Regions from separate parts of the Ancylobacter sp. FA202 genome, predicted to be linked through region 2. Evidence: predicted binding sites of a transcription regulator. Region 2 holds the regulator's gene; each other region holds the start of a gene.
The links. Region 2 encodes LexA, which represses DNA repair genes until DNA is damaged. Its sites were predicted from a motif close to TGTTCNNNNTGTGTTCNG; they were not measured.
Positions count from the first base shown of each region.

Region 1 (4,521 bases), 2.9 Mb from region 2:
AGCAGAACTCCATGGCGAAGCGGGCCATCTTGGCGAGGTCGGAGCTCTCATCGAACACGACGATGCCGCCATGGCCGATCAGCGCGTCCTTGGCCGCGAACGATTCATAGTCGAAGGGCAGGTCGAACTGCCAGGTCGGCACATAGGCGCCGAGCGGGCCGCCGACCTGCGCGGCCTTGACCGGCTTGCCGGTGGCGGTGCCGCCGCCGATATCGTTCACCAGCTCGCCCAGCGTGATGCCGAAGGCGGTCTCGAACAGGCCGCCAAACTTCACATTGCCGGCGATCTGGATCGGCATCGTGCCGCGCGAGCGACCCATGCCGAAATCGGCGTAGAACTGCCCGCCATCGGCCAGGATATGCGGCACGGCGGTGAGCGAGAGCACGTTGTTGATGACGGTCGGCTTCTGGAACAGGCCCTTATGCGCCGGCAGCGGCGGCTTGGCGCGCACCGTGCCGCGCTTACCTTCCAGGCTGTCGAGCAGGGCGGTTTCCTCGCCGCACACATAGGCGCCGGCGCCCATGCGGACTTCCATGTCGAAGCTGTAGGGCGAGCCGGCGATGTTGGCGCCGAGCATGCCATTGGCCCGCGCCACCTCCACCGCCTTCTCCATCGCCCAGATGGCGTGCGGATATTCCGAGCGGGTGTAGACATAGCCCTTGGTGGCACCCACCGCGATGCCGGCGATGGTCATGCCCTCGATCAGCTCGAAGGGGTCGCCCTCCATGATCATGCGGTCGGCGAAGGTGCCGCTGTCGCCCTCGTCGGCGTTGCAGACGATGTATTTCTGGTCGCCTTTGGCGTCCGCCACCGTCTTCCACTTGATGGCGGTCGGGAAGCCGGCGCCGCCGCGCCCGCGCAGGCCGGAGGTCTTCACTTCCTCGATGATGCCCGCCGGGCCCAGCGTCAGCGCGCGCTCCAGCCCGCGATAGCCGCCATGGGCGCGGTAATCCTCGTAAGAAGCCGGGTCGATGATGCCGCAGCGGGCGAAGGTGAGGCGCGTCTGCTTGGCAAGGAAGGGGTGTTCCTCCGGCTTGCCGATGCGCAGCGCATGGTCGGCGCCGGTGAGGAAGCCGGCCGCGAACAGGCCCTCGACATCGCCGGCCTCGACCGGGCCATAGGCGATGCGGCCCTCATCGGTGACGACCTCGATCATCGGCTCCAGCCAGAGCATGCCGCGCGAACCGTTGCGCACGATCTCGACCGGCTCATTGCGGGCCAGCGACACGGCAGCGATGGCCTCGGCCACCTCGTCGGCGCCGCAGGCGATGGCGCAGGCGTCCTTGGGAACGTAGATGCGAATGGTCATGGAATCGGTGCTCACGACTGCGCCTCCGCGATCAGGGCGTCGAGCCGGCGCTCATTGAGCCGCGCCACGATCTTGCCGTCCAGCATGGCCGACGGCGCCGTGGCGCACAGGCCGAGGCAGTAGATCGGCTCGACGGTGACGCGCCCGTCCGCCGTGGTCTCGCCCAGCTTGCAGCCGAGCTTGTGCTCGGCATGCTCGGCCAGCGCGTCGCCGCCCGCCGCCTGGCAGGCCTCGGCGCGGCAGAGCTTCAGCACATGGCGGCCGGCCGGCTCGTGGCGGAAATCATGGTAGAAGGTGACGACGCCATGGACTTCGGCGCGCGAGACATTGAGCTTCTCGGCCAGCATCGGCACGACGGCGTCGGGAACGTGGCCGAACGTCTCCTGCACCGCGTGGAGCATCGGCATCAGCGGGCCTTCCAGATGAGCGAACTCATCGATGACCGCGCGGGCGCGCTCGTCGCTCCAGGGTTCGTAATGCGGCATTTCTCCCGTAGCCTTCTTTTAGAATTTTCCAAAGGTAAGGATGGTACGCACGGGAAGCGAAATCAATTCAGGTGTTCCGTGCCACGATAGAATTTTTCTATCATAAGGCTGCGCACCCCCTTCCCTAACGTTTTGTTCATCTTTCGCAGGGTTTGTTCCTGTATTGTTCTTGACGTCGGCGGCCGAGCCCGTATCGTGCCACCAGCGCGTTCGCCGGCTGGCGGTGCGCCAGGCTCCGTCAGGAGGGCGTCGATGGTCCAGCGCGTGGCAACGGTGGCGTTCGAGGGCGTCGAGACCCGCCCGGTCGACGTTCAAGTTCAGGTGAGCCCGGGCCTGCCGGCCTTCAATCTCGTCGGTCTGGCCGACAAGGCGGTCACCGAGGCGAAGGAACGGGTGCGCGCCGCCCTCACCGCCTCCGGCCTCGCCCTTCCCGCCCGGCGCATCACCGTCAACCTCGCCCCCGCCGACCTGCCGAAGGAAGGCAGCCATTACGACCTGCCGATCGCCCTCGGCCTGATGGCGGCGATCGGCGCCATCGGCCCCGACGCGCTGGACGGGTTCACCGTGGTGGGCGAACTGGCGCTGGACGGGCGCATCGCCGCCGTCTCCGGCGTCCTGCCGGCCGCCATCGGCGCCAATGCCCGCAATCATGGCCTGATCTGCCCGGAAGCCTGCGGGCCGGAGGCCGCCTGGGCCAGCCCTGACATGGCGGTGCTGGCGCCGCACTCGCTGATCCAGCTGGTCAATCACTTCGCCGGCCGCCAATTGCTCGCCCGCCCGGAGCCGCGCCTGGAGGCCGGCACGGCGCATCTGCCGGATCTGGCGGAGGTGAAGGGCCAGGAAACCGCGCGCCGGGCGCTGGAAATCGCCGCCGCCGGGCGCCACAATCTCCTGCTCAGCGGCCCGCCGGGGGCCGGCAAGTCCATGCTGGCGCAGCGGCTTCCCTCCATCCTGCCGCCGCTCACCCCATCCGAGCTGCTCGAAGTGTCGATGGTCGCCTCGGTCGCCGGCACGCTGCAGGGCGGCGCGCTCACCAGCCGGCGCCCCTTCCGTGCCCCGCACCATTCCGCCAGCATGGCGGCGATGGTGGGCGGCGGCATGCGGGCGCGCCCGGGCGAGGTGTCGCTGGCGCATAATGGCGTGCTGTTCCTCGATGAATTGCCGGAATTCGCCCCCGCCGTACTCGATTCGCTGCGCCAGCCGCTGGAGACCGGCGAGGCGGTGATCGCCCGCGCCAATCACCGCATCTCCTACCCCGCCCGCTTCCAGCTGATCGCGGCGATGAACCCCTGTCGCTGCGGCCGGGCCGGCGAGCCGGGGCAGACCTGCCGGCGCGGGCCGCGCTGCGCGGCGGAGTACCAGGCGCGCCTGTCCGGCCCGTTTCTCGACCGGATCGATCTGCATCTCGACGTGCCGGCGGTCGCGGCGGTCGATCTGGTGCGCCCCGGCCCGTCCGAGCCCAGCGCCGCCGTCGCGCGGCGGGTGGCGCAGGCGCGAATCGTGCAGCGCGAACGCTTCTGCGCGCTCGGCCGGCCGGACCTGTTCACCAATGCCGAAGCCAGCGGGCCGGTGCTGGAAGAGATCGCCACCCCGGACGCCGCCGGGTCGGCCCTGCTGGCGGACGCCGCCAAGCTCATGCGCCTCTCGGCACGCGGCTATCACCGGGTGCTGCGGGTGGCGCGCACCCTGGCCGATCTTGCCGGCGCCGAATCGGTCGGGCGGGCCCATCTCGCCGAAGCGCTCGCCTATCGCGCCGCCGCCGACCGCAACGCCGCGGCGGCCTGAGAGGGGAGATACGCCACGGGGCAGCGTGCCACGGCACACGCCTGGAGCACACCCAGCACGTCGGCGGCCGGGGCAGCGCGGCAGGCCGGCGGCCGCGCGAAAGGGAGTTGCGCCGCTAGGCGGAGCGCGCGGACCGTCGAAGCCTGTCAGGCGTGTGGGCCGATTAGGGAATTTTGAGACGCGGAGGGTCGGGACGTCGAGCGTCGGGACGTGGAAGGTCGGGGCCGGGAGACGCTGAGACCTCAGAAGGGGCCGTTGGAGTGGTCTTGATGGGAGCGTGGGGATCAGGTTCACGCGCATAGGGGACGGGGACGAGAGGACGGGCGTGCCATTCCGCGCCGTGTGGTCAGGGCTTGATGAAGGGCGTCCCACGGCGGCATCGCGGCGGCAAGGAGGCGCGAGGATACGCCTTGTCGCCGCTCGGCAACCGTTCGGAAAATGTCTGGCGGCCGCCCTCTCCGCCGCAGCCGGAGGCGAAGAGCCGGAGTCGTTCGCCGGGATATCTCCCCGCGCACGGACGGGACCCCGCCGCGCTTGCGTGCTGGCGTGACGGAGTAATTTGGAGAAGGGAACTCTCGCCCAGGATCGTTCCGGAAAACCTCGGAGGCCCGTCGCCCCGGCCCTCGCAAGGAGAGGAGAGCCGCGATCATTCGCCGGGTATGTCCCCGCTCACGGACACGACGGCGGCGTGTCGGGACGAGGCGGCGGGAAGCGTTTCCAGAGGGGCGCTCGCCGCGAACCGCGGCGGGTGTTGGGGAGCCGCGCGGCACGAGCAGGAACTGGCAAGCAGGAACTGGCGAGCAGGATTGGGAGAGCTGGACCAGACCAAGAGGACCGAGAGGACCAGACCAATGGAACCGGACCAAGCGGGCCGGGCCAAGAGGACCGGGCGAGCAGGCTTGGCACGCATCCGCCTCGCCCGCACGCCCTGTCCGCACACCC
Region 1 is NZ_KB904818.1:1,881,485-1,886,005, reverse strand. Features, by position in the region: gene A3M1_RS0108545 (NADH-quinone oxidoreductase subunit NuoF) at 1-1,309, opposite strand, end outside; gene A3M1_RS0108540 (formate dehydrogenase subunit gamma) at 1,321-1,794, opposite strand; gene A3M1_RS0108535 (YifB family Mg chelatase-like AAA ATPase) at 2,047-3,579, shown strand.
Region 1: A3M1_RS0108535 (YifB family Mg chelatase-like AAA ATPase) is a predicted target of LexA. The motif match lies at 1,948-1,965, and genes of this name have one in related genera.

Region 2 (4,521 bases):
CATGGAGCGCGCCGGGGTGGAAATGCCGAGGCGGGTGCGCGTCACCCTCGCCGGTCGGCAGCCGCCGGCGGTGGGCAGCCATGTGACACTGCGCGCCACGCTCGGCCCCCCGCCGGGGCCGTCCTATCCCGGCGGCTTCGATTTCGGGCGGGCGATCTGGCTGGATGGCATCGGTGCCACCGGATATGCGCTCGGCCGGCCGCAGCTGAGCCCCGCAGCTGTCGCGCCGCCGCCGGGGCTGGCGCTGACCACCTGGCTCGACGGCACGCGGCACGCCATCGCCGCACGCATCCGCGCGGCGCTGCCGGGGGAGGAGGGGGGCGTCGCGGTCGCGCTCGTTACCGGGCTGCGGGACGCGGTGCCGGAATCGATCGAGGAAAGTATGCGGATCTCCGGACTGTCGCATGTGCTGTCGATTTCCGGCCTGCACATGGCGCTGGTGGCGAGTACCGTGTTCTTCCTGGCGCGGGCGCTGCTGGCGCTGGTGGCGGATCTCGCGCTCTACCGGCCGATCAAGGCCTGGGCGGCGCTGCCGGCCATGCTGTCCGCCAGCTTCTACCTGCTGCTCTCCGGCGCCGAGGTGCCGACCCAGCGCGCCTATGTGATGACGTTGCTGGTCCTGGCCGGCATCGTGCTCGGCCGGCCGGCACTGACCTTGCGGACGCTGGCGGTGGCGGCGCTGGTGCTGCTCATAGTGTCGCCCCGGGCGGTGCTCGATCCGGGGGCGCAGATGTCGTTCGCCGCCACGCTCGGGCTGATCGCGGCCTATGAGCGTTTCGGCTTCCTCATCACCCTTCCCTCCGAGAAGGCCGGCCGCTGGCTCGGGCTGCCGGGGCGCTATATCGCGGCACTGGTGCTGGCGTCGCTGGCGGCAGGTCTGGCGACAGCACCCTATGCCGCCTATCACTTTCAGCGCCTGGCGCCGCTGAGCCTGCTGGCCAATCTCGGCGCCATGCCGGTCGTGTCGTTCGTCGTCATGCCGGCGGGGCTCGCCGGCTCGATCCTGATGCCGTTTGGCTGGGACGATCCGGCCTGGCGGCTGATGGGCTGGGGCCTCGCCCGCATGCGGGACATCTCCGATCTGGTCGCGGCGCTGCCCGGCGCCGATCGCGGCGTGCCAGCCATGCCGATGGCCAGCCTGGTGCTGATCAGCCTCGGATTGATGGTGCTGTGCCTCGCGCGCACAAGGCTGGTTGGTCTCGCGCCGCTGCTGGCGCTCGCCGGCATCGCCACGGCGGCGACGGCGCCGCGTCCCGACCTGCTGGTCGATGCCGAGGCGCGCACGGTGGCGGTGCGTGGCAGGGATGGCACTCTCGCCTTCATGGGCGACCGCGACACCGGAATCGGCGGGCGCTTTGCGGTTGAGCAGTGGTTGAGCGCGGACGGGCAGCGGGCGCGCTTCGGCGCGAGTGACCTGACCGCCGCCGCGGCCTGCGATCCGCTTGGTTGCACGCTTCCCCTGCCGGATGGGCGGCTGGTGGCGGTGTCGCGCGACCGAGATTCGCTGGAAGATGATTGCCGCCTGGCGGCTGTGCTGGTGACGCCCTACGCGCCGCCTCTCGACTGCGCGGCGACGGTGATCCACCGCGACGTGCGCACGGCCATCGGCGGAGTCGCCGGCACACTGATGCCGGATGGCAGCCTTGCTCTCGCCAGCGCGCGCCCGGCGCAGGGAACGCGGCCCTGGGAGCCGAAAGTCCCATCTCCGCCACCTCCAGAGCCGGAGCGCGGCGGGGATGCCCGCGGCTCGCCTCCGAGTAAAAACGCAACCAAGCCGGCCGCTACGTCGCCGCCTGCCATCTCTGGCCCCGCCCAGGCGATCGACGCGCCGCTTTTCTCCTCGTCCGAGATAGAGCCGGCTGCCGCCGACGATCCTCAGTAGCGGCGGAACAGCCCGACCAGCTTGCCCTGGATGCGAACCCTATCCGGGCCGAAAATGCGTGTCTCATAGGCCGGGTTGGCGGCCTCAAGCGCCACTGAGGCGCCCTTGCGGCGCAGGCGCTTGAGTGTGGCTTCCTCGTCATCGATCAGCGCGACGACGATCTCGCCGGTGATGGCGGCGTCGCATTTGCGGATCAGCGCCAGATCGCCATCGAGAATGCCGGCCTCGATCATCGAATCGCCGCGCACTTCCAGCGCGTAATGTTCGCCGCCCGACAGCATTTCCGGTGGCATGCCGATGGTGTGGTCGCGCGACTGGATGGCGGAAATCGGCGTGCCGGCGGCGATACGGCCCATGACCGGGATCGATACGACGCGGCGGTCGCCATCGTCGTCCGACGCGGGGCGCACCTTGCCGAGATTGCCCTCGATGACATTGGGGGAGAAGCTGCGGACAGGCTTCGCGGGCTGCGCGTCCTCCGGCAGGCGGACAACTTCCAGCGCGCGCGCCCGGTTTGGCAGGCGGCGGATGAAGCCGCGCTCTTCCAATGCGGTGATCAGCCGGTGGATGCCAGACTTCGAGCGCAGGTCCAGCGCCTCCTTCATTTCCTCGAACGAAGGCGGCACGCCGTCCTGCTGGAGGCGTTCATTGATGAACAGAAGCAGCTCATGCTGTTTGCGGGTGAGCATCAAGAGAACCCCGTCTGCCGGCCGATGCCGAAACGAAACAAATCACGAACAAAGACTAGCCGTTCTTATTGTGTTCCACAATGGGTAAAGGGAGCCTAAACGCCCGCCGGCCCGCCACAATCACGCTGGCGATGGCGAATGGTGGACGCCGGGAGCGGCGGGCGGGCGGCCAAGGCGGCGCAATGTGCCGCCGTTGCGGTAGGCCAGCCAGGTCGCAGAGCGCGGTCAAAGCGTCTGGGCGTATTGCTCATAGGCGTCGTGCACGATGGCGATATGGTCGCGCATGGCTGTGGCGGCGCCGTCGCGATCGCCGCGCAGGATGGCGGTGGTCACCCGGTCATGTTCGGCATGCGAGAGCGCCAGCCGCCCCAGCGCGCGGAACTGGGCTCGGCGGAAAGGCGAGAGCCGGCGGCGCGTGCCCAGCGTCAGCTCGATCAGATAGTCATTATGGCTGCCGGCATAGATCGAGGTGTGGAACTGTTCATTGGCCTCGCGATAGGCCGCAAAGTCGCCCAGTCGCATGAGTTCGCCCATGCCGAAATGCAGACGCTCCAGCTGCTGCCGCTCCGGCGGCGTCATATTGAGCGCACTAATTCCGGCGCAGAGCGCTTCCAGCTCGGCCATCACCTCGAACATGTTCTGCAGCCGCGCGACGCTCGGGCGCGCCACCACGGCGCCGCGATGCGGGCGGGCATCCACCAGGCCCGAGGCGGCCAGCTCGCGCAGCGCTTCGCGCACGGGGGTGCGCGACACGCCGAAGCGGGAGGCGAGGGCGGTCTCGTCCAGTGCCGTGCCGGGCGGCAGCGCACCGCGGGTAATCTCGTCGGCCAATTGCATGCGCAACTCCTCGGCCCGCGTCACGCGCAAGGGGCGAGCGCCATTGGTGCGGGCGCCGGTGGTTGGCCGATCAAGGGGCAGGCGGACGGGCAGCACCGACATGAGCAAACACACGACAGACAGAAGCGCCCGAACGCCGGGCGACCACTGGCATCTTTAGCCGTCGCACCGGGCTTCACCAAGAGCTCAGAGGGGATCGTCGATCACGCTGACATGCGCGGCGGCGACCTTCCAGCCCTGCGGGGTCCGCATCCATGTCTGCATCTGCCGGCCGATGCGACCCGCCGCACGCCGAAACAAGGTGGAGGCTACCGCCATGTCGCGGCCATAGGTGGTGATGACCGTGCCTTCCAGCGTGCGCTCCAGCCCGGCGGGTGAGCGGGCGGCGCGAAAGGCACGGATGGCCTCGATGCCATAGAGATTCTCACCGCCGCCATAGCGGATCGTGCGGGCATCGTCCCAGAACAGCGCGTCGAGCGCGGCGACATCATTGCCGACCAGCGCCCGCTCATAACGCTCGAAGGCGGCGCGGACCTCGGCCACCACTTCGGGAAGATCGATGTCCATGCGCGGCCCCTCATCTCGCTGGCGAAGGCCTGAGCACACAGGCGCGCGGTGGCGGCGTCAATCCTCCAGCCGCAGAATCTCGCACATCTCACCGGCTTCGGCCGCCGGGGCATGCGGGCGGCGGACGAGAAGAATGTCGGCGCGGGCGAGGTTGCGCAGCATGGAACTGTCCTGTACCGGCAGCGCCCGCACCAGCGGCACGCCGTCGGTATGGCCGACGATTTCCGCCCGCTGGAAATCCATGCGCTGCTCGTTCGCCTTCACATCGGCCGCGAGGCGGGCGGGCACGAGTTCGGGATGGGCCGGCACCGCAAGCCCCTGCAGCGCCTTGATGAGCGGCACCAGGAACAGCAGCGCGCAGACATGGGCCGAAACGGGGTTGCCGGGAAGCCCGAGCACCTGCGTCTGCGTCGCGGCGGCGCGGCCGAACATCAGCGGCTTGCCGGGACGGAGCGCGATCTTGTGGACCGCCAGCGCGACGCCCTGCGCGGTGAGAGCGGGGGCGATCAGGTCATGGTCGCCGACCGAGGCACCGCCCGTCGTCAC
Region 2 is NZ_KB904818.1:4,756,513-4,761,033, reverse strand. Features, by position in the region: gene A3M1_RS0122185 (ComEC/Rec2 family competence protein) at 1-1,882, shown strand, start outside; gene lexA (transcriptional repressor LexA) at 1,876-2,571, opposite strand; gene A3M1_RS0122175 (GntR family transcriptional regulator) at 2,797-3,510, opposite strand; gene hpxZ (oxalurate catabolism protein HpxZ) at 3,595-3,975, opposite strand; gene glp (gephyrin-like molybdotransferase Glp) at 4,033-4,521, opposite strand, start outside.

Region 3 (4,521 bases), 2.3 Mb from region 2:
TCGAAGGTGTTGGCGCCCTTGCCCTCACCCTTGCCGCCTTCAAGACGCTGGGCGGCAGCCTGATCGGCCGCGCCGAGGCGCAGACAGTCGACCCCGAGAAGCTGATGGCGCCCGGCGCCCTGCCCGACCAGGTGCTCGGCAAGGCGGATGCCCCTGTCACCATCGTGGAATATGCCTCGCTGACCTGCGGCCACTGCGCGCATTTCCACGAGACCACCTATCCGGTGATGAAAGAGAAATACATCGACACCGGCAAGGTGCGCTTCATCCTGCGTGAGTTTCCGCTCGACATCGTCGCCAAGGCGGCCTTCATGCTGGCGCGCTGCGGCGGCGAGGGCAAATATTACCCAATGACCGACACGCTGTTCGAGACCCAGAAGAACTGGGCTTTCTCGAACAATCCGGCGCAGGCGTTGCTCGCTATCGCCAAGCAGAGCGGCATGACCGAGGCCCAGTTCAACGCCTGCCTTAACGACACCGCTCTGGCTGGCCAGATCGACGAGGTCGCCAAGCGCGGCGCCACCGAATTCGGCATCGATTCCACCCCCACTTTCTTCATCAACGGCAAGAAGGTGTCGGGCGCGCTAAGCCCGGAGCAGTTGGATAAGGAACTGGCACCCCTGCTCGGCGCCAACTGACGACCATCCTTTTTCCGAGGGTTCCCGCGTGCCGGGAACCCTACATTGGATGTGCGCCCTGCTGCCGGCGTTCTGCCCCTCACTCCGGCAGCACGATGCGGCCGGCGGCGTCAAAGGGAAAGCCGGGATTGTGGGCGACCTCCCAGGGATGGCCATCGGGATCGGCGAAATAGCCGGAATAGCCGCCCCAGAAAGTCGGCTGCGCCGGGCGCAGCGCCCGCCCGCCGGCTGCCACGGCGCGGATCAGCGTGGTATCGACCTCCGACCGACTCGCCCGGTTGCAGGCCAGCGCGATACCGCCGAACGCCCCCGGGCGTCCGGCCAGCACGCCGGCATCGGCGGCAAGCTCAAGGCGCGGATAGAGTGAGAGAACCACGCCGCCGGCATCGAAGAAGGCAGCGCCCGTGGCCTCCGTCACCCGCCGCTCCAGCCCCAGTGCCTCATAGAAGGCGATCGCCCGCTTCAGATCGGCAACGCCTAGCGTCACTAGCGAGAGCCGCAGCGGAGGCATTGCGCGCGGCGACGCCTTTGACCCGGGCGTCGGAGCGCTCGCCGCAGTGCTGCCTTCCCTCTCGTCCCGTTCCGTGCCGCCCTGCCCGCTCATGCGCCTTCTCCGAACAACGACAATTGCTCGCCCTTCTGCGGCGGGCGGGTGAAATGGCGGGTGGTCAGGCGGATATGCCGCCGGTTGAGCCCGAGCCGCTCGCTGGCAATCTCGAAACGCCGCGCCAGCGTCCAGGCATAGGGACCGGTACCGGTCATGCGCTGGCCGAAAGTGGAATCGTACTCGCGCCCGCCATGCAGTTCCTTGAGCAGCGACAGCACATGGCGGTAGCGGTCGGGAAAATGGGTGAGCAGCCATTCGCGGAACAGGTCGCGGATCTCCAGCGGCACCCGCAGCATGACATAGCCGGCTTCCGAAGCGCCAGCCGCCACCGCCGCGTCGAGGATGCGCTCCAGTTCCGCATCGGTGACGACAGGAATGACTGGCGCCACAAGCACGGCGGTCGGCACGCCGGCCTCGGACAGGCGGCGCAGCGTGTCCAGCCGCCGCGACGGGGTCGCCGCGCGCGGCTCCATAATCCGCGCCAGCTTGGCGTCGAGAGTGGTGATCGACAGCGCCACCTTCACCAGCCCCTTCTCCGCCATAGGTGCGAGAATATCGAGGTCGCGCACCACCAGCGCTGACTTGGTAACGATGCCGACCGGATGGCCGAAATCGCGCAGCACTTCGAGGATGCGCCGGGTCAGGCGCCACTCCCGCTCGATCGGCTGGTAGCCGTCGGTGTTGATGCCGAGAGCAATGGTGCGCGGCTCATAGCCGGCCTTGGCGAGTTCCTTGGCCAGAAGCTCTGGCGCGTCCGGCTTGGCGAACAGCTTGGTCTCAAAGTCCAGCCCAGCTGAGAGGCCCTGATAGGCGTGGGTCGGCCGCGCGAAACAATAGACACAGCCATGCTCACAGCCCCGATAGGGGTTGATCGAGCGATCGAACCCGACATCGGGCGATTCGTTGCGATTGATGATGGTGCGTGGCTTTTCCACCGTCACGCTGGCGCGGAAGGGCGGCAGATCATCCAACCCCTGCCAGCCATCATCGAAGCGCTCGCGGCTGTGCGGCTCGAAGCGTCCGGCCGGATTGGAGAGAGCCCCGCGTCCGCGCCGGCGATTCTCCTCCACCATCCAGTCGGGCATGGGCGGAGGCGGCACCGCATCAATGTCCGACAGGCCGGTCAGGTCGCGGGCCGCCTCCGCCCGCTCCAGCGCGCGGGCGTCGCGGCGCTGCTGCGCCAGCCGTCCCAAATGCCGGGGAGCGGCAGGGCGCGCGGGCGCGCCGGAGGGCCGATCGGGAACTGTGCGTTGCATGGCGGATTCTCTCGGGCGGAGTTCTTCTCTAACGCAGCACTGAGAACATATCAAGAACATTGACCGAATTGCGACAGCCGGGCTGTACGGGCGCAGAACGGTGCGATAGGCAGGAAACCCTCTCTCCGTCAGGCCCGGGGCGCCTCCCCGGCCTTTTCAGACCCAGATCATCAAGGGTGGCCACGGCGTGATCTCGGTCGTCATTCCCACAGGCGCGGGCGCCAAGCGGCTGATTCCAACCCTCGCCTCGCTGGTGCCGGGCGCCGCCGCCGGGCTGGTCCGCGAGGTGCTGCTGGTTGATTCAGCCATGTCCGGCGATGTCGCCGAGATCGCGGACGCGGCGGGATGCGAATATCTCGCCGGCCCGGCCGATCCCGGCGCGCGGCTGCGCCAAGGTGCTGCGGCGGCACGGGCCTCCTGGCTGCTGTTTCTGGAACCGACAGGGCTCTTGCAGGAAGGCTGGGCGCGTGAGGTGCGCAACTTCACCGACCAGGTCGAACGAACCGGGACCAATGAGCGGCGGGCCGCCACCTTCCGGCTCGCGCTGGACGGTTTCGGTGTTTCGCCTCGGGTGAAGGAGGCGGCAGCGATGCTACGCCATGCCATCACCGGCAGGCCGCGCCCCGAACAGGGGTTGCTTCTGCACCGTCGCCTCTATGAGGCGCTAGGCGGCCACACCCCTGGGCCGAACGCCAATCGGCGCCTGCTGGCGCGGGTCGGGCGAAAGCGGCTGGTGCTGCTGCGCTCGCAGATCCTGCTGCCGGAGGAAGGCTGAGCTTCAGACGGCGTGCCGCCGGCCCCGAAATCAGACGGGCGCACGCAGCTTGCCGCGCTTGAGGTGTTCGTCGAGCCGGGGCAGAATCTCGACGAAATTGCAGGGCTTGTGGCGGATATCGAGTTGGTGGACGAGGATTTCGTCCCATCCGTCGCGGCAGGCGCCGGGCGAGCCGGGAAGACAGAATACATAGGTGGAATTGGCGACCCCGGCGGTGGCGCGGCTCTGCAGGGTCGAAGTGCCGATCTTGCCGAAGGACACCATGTGGAACACGGTCGAGAAGCCCTCCATGCGCTTCTCGAACAGCGGCTCCACCGCCTCGGGGGTCACGTCGCGGCCGGTGAAGCCGGTGCCACCGGTGGTGACGACGACATCCACCTGCGGATCGGCGATCCAGCCGGACACCTGCGCTCGAATCGCCTCGACATCATCCGGCACGATGGCACGGGCGGCGAGATGGTGGCCGGCTTGACTGATGCGCTCGACCAGCGTGTTGCCGGAGCGGTCATCCTCGGGCGTACGGGTGTCGGAAATGGTCAATACCGCGATGGAAAGCGGAACGAAGGCGATACCGGAACTCATGTCGGCCTCTCGGTTGGCGGCCCTCAGATGGCCCCCTTGAAGGTGTTGCACTGCGCCAGCGAGCCTTTATCGAGCCCGTTCCTGAACCACTTCACCCGCTGGGCGGAGGTGCCGTGAGTGAAGCTGTCAGGCACCACATAGCCCTGCTGCCGCTTCTGCAGGCGGTCGTCGCCGATGGCCGCGGCCGCGTTCATCGCCTCTTCGATATCGCCATCCTCAAGGATGCGCCACTGGGCATCGGCATGGTGTGCCCACACGCCAGCGAGGCAGTCGGCCATCAGTTCGACCCGCACCGAGAGTGCATTGGCTTCCGTGCGCGAGGCCTGGCGCTGGCGCGCCTGCACCTGTTCGAGCAGGCCGATCTGGTTCTCCACATGATGGCCGACCTCATGGGCGATGACATAGGCGGCGGCAAAATCGCCCGGCGCTTTGAAGCGCTTGTTCAGTTCGGTGAAAAAAGCAGTGTCGAGATAGATCTTCTGGTCGCGAGGGCAATAGAACGGGCCGGTAGCGGAATCGGCCGAGCCGCAGGCCGAGCGGGTGGCGCCGGAAAACAGCACCAGACCCGGTTGGCGATAGGCCGATCCCTGCCCCTTGAACAGCAGCGTCCACACATCCTCGGTCTGGGCGAGCACCACGGCGGCGAAATCGCCGAGCTTCTGG
Region 3 is NZ_KB904818.1:2,421,430-2,425,950, reverse strand. Features, by position in the region: gene A3M1_RS0110890 (DsbA family protein) at 1-638, shown strand, start outside; gene A3M1_RS0110885 (VOC family protein) at 718-1,149, opposite strand; gene A3M1_RS0110880 (PA0069 family radical SAM protein) at 1,239-2,330, opposite strand; gene A3M1_RS0110875 (hypothetical protein) at 2,689-3,276, shown strand; gene moaB (molybdenum cofactor biosynthesis protein B) at 3,307-3,858, opposite strand; gene A3M1_RS0110865 (neutral zinc metallopeptidase) at 3,882-4,521, opposite strand, start outside.
Region 3: A3M1_RS0110880 (PA0069 family radical SAM protein) is a predicted target of LexA. The motif match lies at 2,543-2,560, and genes of this name have one in related genera.

Region 4 (4,521 bases), 690 kb from region 2:
CCCTATAAAGCGATAGAGGACGCGCCGGGCAGCTATGTGAAGGTGAAGTCTTAGCGTACAGGAGCGCGGTGGCCGGACGTGATCCGGCCATCCGCGGCGTCGCCCCGGCTCCAGTGTGAAGTCGTGGATCCCCGGGTCACGCCCGGGGATGACGATGCGCGCTGGGGCTGCCGCCCCCTCACGGGAACAGCGCGATCTGCTCCAGCCCCAACGTCTCGGGATAGCCGAGCACGAGGTTCATGTTCTGCACCGCCTGGCCGGAGGCGCCCTTCACTAGATTGTCGGTGGTGGAGATCACGATCACCCGGTCCGGCGCGCGGTCCTTCACAACGCCGATGAAGGCCATGTTCGAGCCCTTGACGAAGCGCGACTGCGGCACCTGGCCAAGCGGCATCACATGCACGAAGGGCTCGCTGCGATAGAAATCCGCCAGCACGCGATGCACGCCCTCGGCGCCGACGCCCGCCCCGGTCTTCAGGTAGATCGTGGCGTAGATGCCGCGCGTCATCGGCACCAGATGCGGCGTGAAGCTCGGCGCGAGGGTGCGACCGGCGGCCTTGGAAAATTCCTGGTCCAGCTCGGCCATGTGGCGATGGCCGCCGACGCCATAGGCGTGCATGCCCTCCGTCACCTCGGTGAACAGCAGGTTCTCCTTCGCCGAACGCCCCGCGCCGGTCACGCCGCTCTTGGCGTCGATGACGATGTGCTCGGGCTCGATGGCGCCGGCCTCGATCAGCGGTACCACGGGCAGGATGGCGGTCGTGGTGTAGCAGCCGGGATTGGCGATCAGCCGCGCCTTGCGGATATCGTCGCGGTAGAGCTCGACCACGCCGTAGACGGCTTCCTGCTGCAGCTCCAGCGCCTGGTGCGGATGGCCATACCAGCGCTCATAGGCGCCGTCGTCGCGCAGCCGGAAATCGGCGGAGAGATCGACCACCTTCACATGCGGCGCGGTCTCGAACACGTTCTTGATGACAAGCTGCGTGGTGCCGTGCGGCAGGGCGCAGAAGACGAGATCAACCTCCTTCCACGCCACCTGTTCGATGGTGATGAGGCCCGGCAGCTTGAACGGCGCGAATTGCGGAAACACGTCCGCCACCGCCTGCCCGGCCTTGCGGTCGGCGGTCAGCGCGACGATCTCGACGCGGGGATGGCGCAGCAGCAGGCGCAGCAGTTCCGAGCCGGTATAGCCCGAAGCCCCGAGGATGGCGATCCGCGCCTTGCTGTCCGTCATGGTGGCGACCCTTCCTGCTGGCGCGCCGGCCGTCTCGGGGCGGGCGCGCGTGGATTTGCGCCATTACACCTTTCGCATGTCCGACGAAAGACAAGAGGGGCTCGCCCCGCGCATGGCGGCTGCGCGTCGGCTATCGGAACTGAACCGTGCAGTGCGGGCTTCTCCTCCCGCCTCTCACCGGCCGGAGCCTTTGCGATGACGTCTCCCCTTTCCTGGTTCTCCACTGGCATGGAGCTGGCCCGGCTCGGCATGGACATGCAGTTCGTCATCGCGGAACGGCTGAACCGGCTGGCGCGCGGCGATGCCGCCGCCGGGGTGGAAGCGCTCCGCATGGTGACGGAGAAGACGCTGGCGCTGGGCGAGGTCAATGCCCGGCTGATGAAGGCGGCAGCCGCCGGCCGGCTCGACGCTGTCGGGCCGGAGATCGTCGCGCTGTACGGCCGCAAGGTGCGGGCGAACCGGAAGCGGCTGACGCGCTGACGCTCGGACTCGCGCCTGTCCAGCCCGGCATGGGCGGCGGTTCGCTCGCGCGCCCCTTGTCCGGGAAACGCTGGCACAGCCAGCCCGCATGGCGCCCATGTTCACGGAGCGTTCCGGTTTCGCGCGGGCCCTGCCATAGTGCTAGGAAGACCGAATCGGTTCCTGACCACGACGAGACCACCCGCGCCCATGTCGAATTCTGACGACCTCTTCGCCGCCGTTCCCGCCCCGCGTCCGCGTGCCAGCGCGCGCCCCGCCGCGCTGCGCGAGGGCACGCCGGGCGAGGCCGGCTACACCGCCGCCGACATCGAGGTGCTGGAGGGGCTGGAGCCGGTGCGGCGCCGGCCGGGCATGTATATTGGCGGCACGGACGAGAAGGCGCTGCATCACCTCTTCTCCGAGGTGATCGACAATTCGATGGACGAGGCGGTGGCGGGCCACGCCAATTTCATCGAGGTGGAACTGACCAGCGACGGCTTCCTCACCGTGACCGACAATGGGCGCGGCATTCCGATCGAGGAACACCCGAAATATCCCGGCAAGTCGGCGCTGGAGGTCATCCTCACCACGCTGCATGCCGGCGGCAAGTTCGACTCGAAGGTCTATGAGACGTCAGGCGGCCTGCACGGCGTCGGCGTCTCGGTGGTCAACGCCCTGTCCGACGTGCTGGAGATCGAGGTCGCCCGCGGCCAGACGCTGTACCGCCAGACCTATTCGCGCGGCGTGCCGCAGGGGCCGATCCAGGAGGTCGGACGCATTCTCAACCGCCGCGGCACGCGGGTAAGCTTCCACCCGGACGCGCAGATTTTTGGCGAAGGCGCCCGCTTCAAGCCGGCCCGCGTGTTCAAGATGGCCCGCTCCAAGGCCTATCTGTTCGGCGGGGTCGAAATCCGCTGGAGCTGCGACGCCGCGCTGGTGGCCGGCACCGACATCCCCGAAAAGGCCGTGTTCCGCTTTCCCGGCGGCCTGCGCGACTATCTCGCCGCCGACATTGAGGGCAGCACCCGGGTTCATCCCGATATCTTCTCCGGCAAGACGACGCGGCCCGGCGGCCATGGCGCGGCGGAATGGGCGGTGGCGTGGCTGGGCGACGCCGACGGCGCCATTTCCTCCTATTGCAACACCATCCCCACCGCCGAAGGCGGCACCCATGAGACCGGCCTGCGCGCCGTGCTGCTGAAGGGCCTGCGCGACCATGCCGAGCGCACCGGCGGCGCCAAGCGCGCCGCCATCGTCACGGCGGACGATGTCATGGCCGGCTGCGTCGCCATGCTCTCGGTCTTCGTGCGCGAGCCGGAATTCCAGGGCCAGACCAAGGAAAAGCTCGCCACCGCCGAGGCGACCCGCATCGTCGAGGCGGCGCTGCGCGACCCGTTCGATCATTGGCTCGGCGGCAACCCGACCCAGGCCAACCGCCTGCTCGACTGGGTGGTGGAGCGCGCCGAGGAGCGCTTGCGCCGCCGGCAGGAAAAGGAAATCTCCCGCAAGACCGCCGTGCGCAAGCTGCGCCTGCCGGGCAAGCTGGCCGACTGCTCCAATAATTCGGCGGCAGGGTCCGAACTCTTCATCGTCGAGGGCGATTCCGCCGGCGGCTCGGCCAAGCAGGCGCGCGAGCGCCAGACCCAGGCCGTGCTGCCGCTGCGCGGAAAAATCCTCAACGTCGCCAGTGCCGGCCGCGACAAGCTGGCGGCGAACCAGCAGCTCGGCGATCTCGTGCAGGCGCTGGGCGCCGGCACCGGGGCGCAGTATCGCGACGAGGATCTGCGCTATGAGCGGGTCATCATCATGACCGACGCCGATGTCGACGGCGCCCATATCGCCTCGCTGCTCGTCACCTTCTTCTACCGGCAGATGCCGAAGCTGATCGAGAACGGCCATCTGTTTCTCGCCGTGCCGCCGCTCTACCGGCTCAGCCAGGGCGCCAAGACGCTGTATGCGCGCGACGAGGCGCATCGCGACCAGCTGCTGGCCAAGGAATTCTCCTCGCGCGGCAAGGTCGATATCGGCCGCTTCAAGGGCCTTGGCGAGATGATGCCGGCGCAGCTCAAGGAAACCACGATGAGCCGGAAGTCGCGCACTCTGCTGCGCGTCACCATCGAGGAAGCCGAGCGCGCCATGACCGCCGACATCGTCGAGCGGCTGATGGGCAACAAGCCGGAAAGCCGCTTCGCCTTCATCTCCGAGCGCGCCGCCTTCGCCAATGAGGAACTGTTGGATATCTGAGGCGGGCCTGCGTCGCCCGCCCGGGCGGGGCAGAGGTCTCGATCTCGGTCTTCGCGAACACGCGCAAAGGGATGGCGAGCGCCATAGGCGCGGGCGGTGTCGGTGTCGAACGGTCATCCCGCTGTACCGCCCTTCCTCCCTACCCCCGCCGCTCCAAGGCGATACGGGCGGCAATGGACAGCAGGAGTATCGCGGTGAGCTTTTCCGCCATCCGCGCCAGGCTCGGCCGGCTGCCCAGCCAGCGGCCGATGCGGCCGGCGAAGGCGCCCACCAGACCGTTCACCACCGTGCCGCCAATGTTGAGGATGAGGCCCAGCACCATGAACTGGGCAAAGGCGCTGCCGCGCGACAGGTCGACGAATTGCGGCAGGAAGGCCAGCACGAACACCGCCACTTTCGGGTTGAGCAGGCTGACCAGCACCGCCGCCCGCCACGCCTTTACGGCCGAGGCGCGGGTGGGCGCGGCGTGCGCCGCCACCAGCGCGCCGGAGCCGCGCAGCGCCTGCACCGCGAGAGTGACGAGATAGGCGACGCCGGCCCAGCGCAGCACCTCAAAGGCGGCCGGATGCGTCGCCAGCAGCGCC
Region 4 is NZ_KB904818.1:4,065,268-4,069,788, reverse strand. Features, by position in the region: gene phaC (class I poly(R)-hydroxyalkanoic acid synthase) at 1-54, shown strand, start outside; gene argC (N-acetyl-gamma-glutamyl-phosphate reductase) at 179-1,234, opposite strand; gene A3M1_RS0118695 (hypothetical protein) at 1,430-1,714, shown strand; gene parE (DNA topoisomerase IV subunit B) at 1,904-3,937, shown strand; gene A3M1_RS0118685 (LysE family translocator) at 4,077-4,521, opposite strand, start outside.
Region 4: parE (DNA topoisomerase IV subunit B) is a predicted target of LexA. The motif match lies at 1,813-1,830, and genes of this name have one in related genera.